Regions from separate parts of the Stenotrophomonas sp. 3(2025) genome, predicted to be linked through region 1. Evidence: predicted binding sites of a transcription regulator. Region 1 holds the regulator's gene; the other holds the start of a gene.
What was found. The regulator FliA, encoded in region 1, starts transcription of late flagellar genes. The targets are predictions, from matches to a motif close to TAAAGTTTNNCNNNCNNNGGCCGATAA.
Positions count from the first base shown of each region.

Region 1 (4,413 bases):
TGCGCTTCGCGCAGGTCAGGCATTTCCACGCCATGGTCGATGGCGTTGCGGACCAGGTGCACCAGCGGGTCGGCCAGCGCTTCGACCAGGTTGCGGTCGAGCTCGGTTTCGGCGCCGATCAGTTCCAGGTCCACTTCCTTCTTCAGCGAACGCGCAACGTCGCGCGCCACCTTCGGGAAGCGCGAGAACACCTTGCCGACCGGCTGCATGCGGGTGCGCATCACCGCCGACTGCAGGCGTGCGGTGGCGATATCCAGCGTGGACACGGCGCGGTCCAGTTCTTCGTCGCGCAGGCGCGTGCGCAGCGTCTTCAACCGGTTTCGTGACAGCACCAGTTCGCCGATCAGGTTGACGATGGCGTCCAGGCGCTTGGTGTCCACGCGCACGGTGTGTTCGGCTTCGGCGACAGGCTTGTTGGGTGCGGGCTTGGCAGCGGGCGGGGCCGGCGAGGGCGCCGGTCGCGGTGCCGGTGCCGCAACAGCCGCTGCGGTGGTGTTGCTGCCCGGGGCGGCGCCGCCGTGCAGCTGGTCGAGCAATGCCTCGAACTCGTCCTCGCTGATCATGTCGTCGGCCTTCTTCGCCGCCGCCACGGTTGTCGGCGCCTTGCCGCCATGCAGCTGGTCGAGCAGGGCCTCGAATTCGTCGTCGGTGATCAGGTCGCCGCCGCCCGCACCCGGCGTCGCGGCCGCAGGCGCGGCAGCGCCGCCGCCATGCACGTCGAACTGGGCGACCAGTTCGGGCGGGGCAAAGCCCGGCTCGGTGCCCGAAGACACCGCGTCAAGCATCGATTGCAGGTAATCCAGTGACTGCTGGGCGGCATCGAAGTGATGCGCCTGCAGGACGGCCTGGCCGGCGCGTGCGGCGCCCAGCGCTTCCTCGGCGGCGTGGCACAGCTCGACCATTGCGGTGATGCCGAGGAAACCTGCGCCGCCCTTCAGCGTGTGGTAGCCGCGGAACACCGCGTTGAGCTGTTCATTGTCCTGCGGTGCCTGTTCCAGCGACACCAGCTGTTCGCCGAGGCGATCCAGGATCTCCTGGGCCTCGATGATGAAATCGGCAGTGATGTCGTCGGCTACTGCGCCCATGGTTACAGCCCCAGATCCGACAACAGGTCGTCGGCGTCGTTCTGCGAGACCGCATGGCGGTCCAGTCCCTTCAGTGCCGGCCCAGCCAGTTCCGGATCGGTGCGATGCTGTTCCGGCGGCAGGCCGAGCGCGCCGAAGCCTTCGTGCACGCGGCGGACGATGCCCACCACGCGACGGATGATCTGCCCGGTCAGGTCCTGGTAGCTCTGGGTCAGGGCGATCTCGGTGAGGTTGTGGCGGATGCGGTCGAGCTGTACGTCCTGGCCCGGCTGCAGGCCGTCGGCGCGCAGCTGTTCGGTCAGGCTGCGGCACTCTTCGGCCAGGTCCAGGGTGCGGTGGGTGGCCTGTTCGGTCATCGCCACCACGTGGTCCAGGCGCGCGCAGGCATCGTCCAGCTCGCCGGCTTCATCGGGCACGGTCGGCAGTTCGCCCAGCGCCTGGCCCAGCTCGCGGGCGAGCCGCGAAAGGCCGCTCATCATCGGCTGGGTGCGCAGCGCGACCAGGCCGTCGATGCGCTGGCGCCACGCCGCCTCGTCGCCGGATTCCAGTGCATCCAGTGCTTCCTGCAGGCGCAGGGCGAGGGCGCTCTTGTCGACCGTGGTATCCATCAAGCGCTGGCCGCCAGGCGTTCGAAGATCTTGCCGAGCTTCTCTTCCAGCGTCTGTGCGGTGAACGGCTTGATGATGTAACCGTTCACGCCGTTCTGCGCCGCTTCGATGATCTGCTCGCGCTTGGCTTCGGCAGTCACCATCAGCACCGGCAGGGTCTTCAGCTTGGCATCGGCACGGATGGCCTTGAGCAGTTCGATGCCGGTCATCACCGGCATGTTCCAGTCGGTGACCACGAAGTCGAACGGCTGGCTCTGCAGCAGCGACAGCGCGGCATGCCCGTCCTCGGCTTCGGCGGTATTGGTGAAGCCCAGATCGCCCAGCAGGTTCTTGACGATACGACGCATGGTCGAGAAATCGTCGACGATCAGGATGCGCATGTTCTTGTTCAAAGCAGAGTTCCTTTGTTGATCAGCTCTCGAGGCCGGCGTCGGCCGCCTCGAAAATCTTCAGTCGGCCACGCAGGCGCAGGACCGCCTGGCCGTGGATCTGGCAGACCCGCGACTCGCTCACGCCGAGCACTGCGCCGATCTCCTTCAGGTTCAGTTCCTGCTCGTAGTAGAGCGACAGCACCAGCTGTTCGCGCTCGGGCAGGTGGCCGATGGCATTGCCCAGCTCGCGGCCGAATTCACCGCGCTCCAACACCTGCTGCGGGGTCGGGCCGCCCTGGGCGACGGTGTCCAGCTCGCCCTGGTCTTCAATGCGCGACTCCAGGCTCAGTACCTGGCCGCGCGAGGCGTCCTCCATCAGGCGCAGGTACTCGGGCAGCGGCATCTCCATCGCGGCGGCCACTTCGGTGGCACTCGCGGCGCGGCCGGTGCTCTGCTCCAGGCGGCGGATGGTGGCCGCAGCGTCACGCGCACGGCGGTGCACCGAACGCGGTACCCAGTCGCCACGTCGGATCTCATCGATCATCGAACCACGGATGCGGATCGAGGCGTAGGTCTCGAACGAGGCGCCCTGGTCGGCGTCGTAGCTGCGCGAGGCTTCGATCAGGCCCATCATGCCGGCCTGGATCAGGTCGTCCACCTCAACGCTGGCCGGCAGGCGTGCGGCCAGATGGTGGGCGATGCGCCGCACCAGGTCCGAGTGCTGGGCGATGACCTCGTTGGCCGCCGTGCGCTGGACCTCTCTGTACTGGGCGGCGCCTTTCATGCGGCCACCCCGCGCTGCTTGATGATGCGTTCGAGGAAGAACTCGACGCCCCCGCGCGGCTCGGTCGGTGCCTGCCAGCGGGCGGTGCGGCGGGCGATCTCGGTGATCGCCAGTGCCGACGGGCTGGACGGATAGGCCTTCACCACCGGCTGCTGGCGCTGCACCGACAGGCGCAGCCAGTCGTCCTGCGGCACGCAGCCGAGGTAGTTCAGCGAGACATCGGCGAGGAATTTCTCGCAGACGCGGGTCAGCTTCTCGTACAGCACGCGGCCTTCGTTGGGGTCGCGCACCATGTTGGCCACCACTTGGATGCGGTCCACGCCACGTTCGCGTGACAGCACCTTGATCAGCGCATAGGCGTCGGTGATCGAGGCCGGTTCATCACAGACCACCACCACGGTGTCCTGCGCGGCCTGGCAGAAGGTCAGCACGCCGTCGGTGATGCCGGCGGCGGTGTCCACCACCATGATGTCCAGCTCGCGCTCCAGTTCGGAGAACACGTTGACCAGGCCGACATGCTCGGCCGGGGCCAGCTCGGCCATGTGCCGGCGGCCGGACGCAGCCGGTACCACCAGCACGCCGTTCGGGCCTTCGATGATCACGTCATCCAGGCTGCAGCGGCCAGCGACCAGGTCGGCCAGGGTGTTGGTGGGGCTCAGGCCCAGGATCACGTCGATGTTGGCCAGGCCCAGGTCGGCGTCCAGCAACAGGGTGCGTTTGCCCATTCCGGCAAGCGCCACGGCCAGGTTGGCCGATACGTTGGTCTTGCCGACGCCGCCCTTGCCGCCGGTCACGGCAATCGTGCGCACAGGGCCCAGCGGCTCGCTGCGGGTCGCCGTCAGCGGGAAGGTGGTGGTCAGCTTGGCGTACTCACGCGACGGCATGGTTCAACTCCGGGTTGCAGGGCATATCGGCCGCGCGGCGCAAATCTTCAAGGCGAAGTACAAGATTGGCTGCACTGGCCCGGTGCAGGTCGTCCGGGACGTCCTGGCCATCGGTCACCCAGGTGATCGGCAGCTTGTGGTCCACCGCCACCGACAGGGCGTTGCCGAAGCGGCCGGTCTCGTCCAGCTTGCTCAGCACCAGGCCCTGCAGGTTGGCCGCGCCGAAGCGGCGGACCACCTCGTCCATGTCGCCGAAGCTGGTGTTGGCCGGCAGTACCAGCAGGGTGCGGACCTGGCGGGCGGCGCGCAGCCACTGCAGCTGGGCGGCCAGCGCACGGTCGCGCGGGCCCAGGCCAGCGGTGTCGATCAGCACCAGCTTGTAGTCCTTCAGGCGTTCCAGCAGCTGGTCCAGGTCGGTACCGCTGTTGGCCTCGTGCACGGCGATGCCGAGCTGGCGGCCGTAGCCGTACAGCTGTTCGCGGGCGCCGATGCGCATCGTATCGGTGGTGACCAGGGCGACGTCGCGGGCGGCATGGGCTTCGGCGAAGCGCGAGGCCAGCTTGGCGATGGTGGTGGTCTTGCCGGCGCCGGTCGGGCCGACCAGGGCGATCACGCCGCCTTCCTCCATCGGATCGACCGGGGCGATCGGCAGCTTGCGCGAGATCAGCCCCAGCATCAGGC
Region 1 is NZ_JBQOIF010000030.1:29,974-34,386, forward strand. Features, by position in the region: gene ACUXVE_RS18215 (chemotaxis protein CheA) at 1-1,085, opposite strand, end outside; gene ACUXVE_RS18220 (protein phosphatase CheZ) at 1,088-1,693, opposite strand; gene cheY (chemotaxis response regulator CheY) at 1,693-2,085, opposite strand; gene ACUXVE_RS18230 (RNA polymerase sigma factor FliA) at 2,105-2,848, opposite strand; gene ACUXVE_RS18235 (MinD/ParA family ATP-binding protein) at 2,845-3,732, opposite strand; gene flhF (flagellar biosynthesis protein FlhF) at 3,719-4,413, opposite strand, start outside.

Region 2 (4,413 bases), on a different contig from region 1:
GCCTGCGACACGCGGACATTGCGCTTGAATATGGCCCGGCCGAAGAGCCATGGGGTGTACGTCGCTTCTACGTGCGCGACCCGTTCGGGCGCCTGTTGAACATCCTCGCCCACACCTAGCCAGCGCGCGCCAGCTCAGCGGCGCCTTCCACTGTGCTGACAGTGCTGAGTGCTGATCGACCTCGGCGGCACCGCCGGTACGCGGCGCAGTGACCGCAACACGTCAACGTTGTTGACCGCTGTCAGGTTTGTCGGGCATGTCCTGTTGTTGTTGTTGTTGTTGTTGCTGGCGGCTGCTGGCGTGCCGCGCATGGCCGCCTTCACGGCCGATCGCGGCCATGTGTTGGCGGTCCTGGCTGATCGCTTCACCGCCTTTCCGGCCCGCCACCCGGGCCTCGGCCGGGCTGAACTGGTGTGCATTGCCGGATGCGTGGGCAGCACGTCCCCCTTTGGCCGCGATCGCGCGCTGTTTGTCTGCGTCCATCGAGGCAAAGCCCCGATTGCTGTTGCCATTGCGTGAGTGGGTCATTACCGATCTCCGGTGTGAACATGGGGCGCTGCCATCAGTGACGGTCCCATGTTGCACAGTGCAGGCTAAAGACAGGTCGAAGTGGGCTGTACAAGGCTCACATGGCCTGCGCACGCGTTTGACGACCGGTTACCGTGCAGGATGTGCCGGGATCTGCAACCGGTCGTCACGGCAGTCCCAGCAGGGAAGAGCCCGAGCCGTCGGCCGGATGTGGATGGCATGCAGAATGTCATCGTCTGCTATCGCCGACGCCATCGTGCATGCCTAGAATCAAGCCATCCCGGTAGGTCCCGGGCGCTGTCGAGTGAATGGATTCAATGAAGATTCTGTTGACCGGAAGTTCCGGGCGGATAGGACGGGCGATCTTCGGTGCGCTGGCCGCTGCCAATGAGGTGGTGGGGCTGGATCGCAGTCCGTTCGCCACCACGCGCGTCATTGCCGATGTCACCGATCGCCGGGCGCTGGAACGCGCCGTGCAGGGGGTCGACGCGGTGATCCACACCGCGGCCCTGCACGCCCCGCACGTGGGCCTGGTACCTGACGCGGTGTTCCAGCAGATCAACGTGGAGGCCACCACGAACCTGCTGCACCTGGCGCGCGAAGCCGGCGTGCAGCGCTTCGTGCTGACCAGTACCACGGCGTTGTACGGCCATGCCGTGGTGTCCGGCGGCTGCCGTTGGATCGACGAGGACACCGAGCCGCTGCCGCGCACGATCTACCACCGCACCAAGCTGCAGGCCGAGGCGGCTGCCGAAGCGGCGGCCAATGCAACATTCACCGTGCGCGTGCTGCGGATGGCACGTTGCTTCCCCGAACCGCCTGACCGCATGGCGATGTTCCGCCTGCACCGTGGTATCGACGCGCGCGACGTGGCCAGCGCGCATGCCGCGCTGCTGCACGATGAGGGCGCGGCCTTCCAGCGTTACCTCGCCTGTGCACCGACGCCCTTCCGGCGCGAGGACTGCCTGCAGCTGGCCGCCGATCCGCGCCAGGTGCTGGCGCGCCGCGCACCGCAGCTGCTGGCCGAGTTCGAGCGCCGTGGCTGGCCACTGCCGCTCAGCATCGATCGGGTCTATGACAGCAGCCGGATGCGCGCAGCGCTGGGCTGGCAGCCCCGTTTCGGTCCGGAGGACGTGCTTCAGCAGTACGCCGCGGGCAGCATCGAGGTCCTGCCCCGTGCGGAGTGGATCCGCGACCGCGTCGCCGAATAGCACAGGCGAGCAGCACAGGCCTGGGTCGACGGCCGCAGCTGAGCGGGTTCAGGTTTTGTGCGTGCGGCGAGCCTCAACCTCGCCCGGCCATGGCCGCTAACCCGGTGCGCGCCTTCCCGCGCCGGATTCCGATCCGGCGGGCAGGCGGCCCGCGCGACGGATCGCGCATCTGCGCGGTGCCCTGGTGGCACCGGTCGACCTGAACTGCCTGCGGATCCTCCCATGTCTTCTTCCCGTTCCGTCGCTGCCCGTCGCCCCGGCAGCATTGCCCACAAGCTGATGCTGGGCACCGCGGTGATCGCGTTGCTGTGCTTCGGCGCGACCGCGTTCCTGATCTATCACCAGGCCAGTTCGGCGCTGGTGTCGTCCTCGCGGCAGACCATGGCCAGCGAAGCCCGTGCCGAGGCGCGGCAGGTGGCCGCCGACCTGGGCACGGCCTTTGCCAGCAACGATGCGATGGTGGAAACCGTGCTGGCCCAGCGTGCGCGCGGTGATGCCCCTGATCGCGCCAGCCTGGCCAATGTCATCGGCGAGCAGCTGCACGCGCACCCGGAATGGCTGGGCAAGAGCACCATGTGGGAGGCCAATGCCTTCGACGGCAAGGACGCCGACTTCGTCAACAGCGAGGCGCACGACGCCACCGGCCGCTACATGAGCTACTGGGCCTGGCAGGACGGCAAGCCGCAGCAGTCGACGATGACCGACTACACCGAGACGCCCAGCGGCTCGGGCAACTGGTACATGGTGCCCAGCCGCGACAAGCTGCCGCTGGTCAGCGAACCGTATGCCTACGACATCGGCGGCAAGCAGGTGCTGATGAGCACGCTGAGCACGCCGATCGTCGAGAACGGCACCTTCCTCGGTGTCTTCACCGTCGACTTCTCGCTGGACGCGCTGCAGAAGCACCTGGCCACGCTGACGCCGATGGGCGCCGGCCGCGTCGAACTGCTGTCGCCCAAGGGCGTGGTGCTGGCCTCGGCCGATGCTGCCGAGATCGGCAAGCCGCGTACCGATGCCGCCACCCTCGGCATGCTGGCGCAGATCGCCGCCGACAAGACCTACGAAGCGTTCGAGCCCGACGCTGCCGGCAATGTCCGCCTGTACGTGCCGCTGCAGGTCGGTGACGCGCCGCAGCGTTTCGCGCTGGGCGTGGTGGTGCCGCATGCGGTGATCATCGCGCAGGCCCGCGAGCTGCTGTGGATCATCCTGCTGGTGGGTGTGGTGGCTGCGCTGGTGCTCAGTGGTGGTGTCTACCTGCTGCTGCAGCGCTTGGCGGTGCGACCGCTGGCGCAGGCCGTGCGCATCGCCGGCGACGTGGCTGCGGGCAAGCTGGATACCGCCATGCCGGCGCTGGGCAACGACGAAGTGGGCCGCCTGCTGGACGCCATGCAGGGCATGCGTGGCCAGCTGCAGGCAGTGATGGCCGCACAGGCGGAGATGGCGCGCCGCCATGATGCCGGTGAAATCAGCTACCGCATGGATGCCTCGGTGTTCCCGGGCGAATATGGCCGCATGGTGGCCGACAGCAACCAGCTGGTGGCCGACAGCAATGCGGTCACCCAACGCCTGGTCGAGGTGATGCAGCGCTACGCGGTGGGCGACCTGAGCGTGGACATGGAGGCACTGCCGGGCGAGAAGGCGGTATTCACCGCTGCCATGGCAACCACCAAGACCAACCTGGCGGCGATCAACGAACAGATCCAGCAGCTGGCTGCTGCGGCGGCGGCAGGCGATTTCGCCGTGCGTGGCGATGCCCAGCGCTTCGAGCATGACTTCCGCCGCATGGTGGAAACGCTCAACACCATGATGCAGGTCAGCGACCAGAACCTGGCTGCGCTGTCGACGCTGCTGCGCGCCATCGCCGCCGGTGACCTGAGTACACGGATGGAGGGTGACTTCCACGGCGTGTTCGCGGTGATGCGCGACGATGCCAACAGCACCGTGCAGCAGTTGACCCAGATCGTCGGCCAGATCCAGCAGTCCGCGGCCAGCATCCGCCTGGCCGCAGGCGAGATCGCGTCGGGCAACAGCGACCTGTCACGCCGTACCGAGCAGCAGGCGGCCAACCTGGAAGAGACCGCCGCGTCGATGGAGGAGCTGACCTCCACCGTGCGCCAGAACGCCGATCATGCCCTGCAGGCCAACAAGCTGGCGGCCTCGGCCGCAGGCGTTGCCAGCGAAGGCGGGCAGGTGGTCAGCCAGGTGGTGCAGACCATGGAGCAGATCGAGACCTCTTCGCAGCGCATCGCCGAGATCATCTCGGTGATCGATGGCATCGCTTTCCAGACCAACATCCTGGCATTGAACGCGGCCGTGGAAGCGGCGCGCGCCGGTGAACAGGGCCGTGGCTTTGCGGTGGTCGCCAGCGAAGTGCGCGCGCTGGCACAGCGCTCGGCGGGCGCGGCCAAGGAGATCAAGGAGCTGATCGACGCTTCGGTCGGCCATGTCGGCGCCGGCGCGCAGCTGGTGCACGGTGCGGGCCGCACGATGCAGGAGATCGTCGGCCAGGTCGGCCGGGTCAACGAGATCATGGCCGAAATTTCGGCCGCCTCGCGCGAGCAGTCGGCCGGTATCGAGCAGGTCAACCAGACCGTGGTGCAGATGGACGAGACCACCCAGCAGAATGCTGCGCTGGTGGAAGAAGCCACCGCTGCGGCGCGGGCGATGGAAGAAC
Region 2 is NZ_JBQOIF010000012.1:8,124-12,536, reverse strand. Features, by position in the region: gene ACUXVE_RS10845 (VOC family protein) at 1-119, shown strand, start outside; gene ACUXVE_RS10840 (KGG domain-containing protein) at 223-528, opposite strand; gene ACUXVE_RS10835 (NAD-dependent epimerase/dehydratase family protein) at 846-1,739, shown strand; gene ACUXVE_RS10830 (methyl-accepting chemotaxis protein) at 1,962-4,413, shown strand, end outside.
Region 2: ACUXVE_RS10830 (methyl-accepting chemotaxis protein) is a predicted target of FliA. The motif match lies at 1,813-1,839, and genes of this name have one in related genera.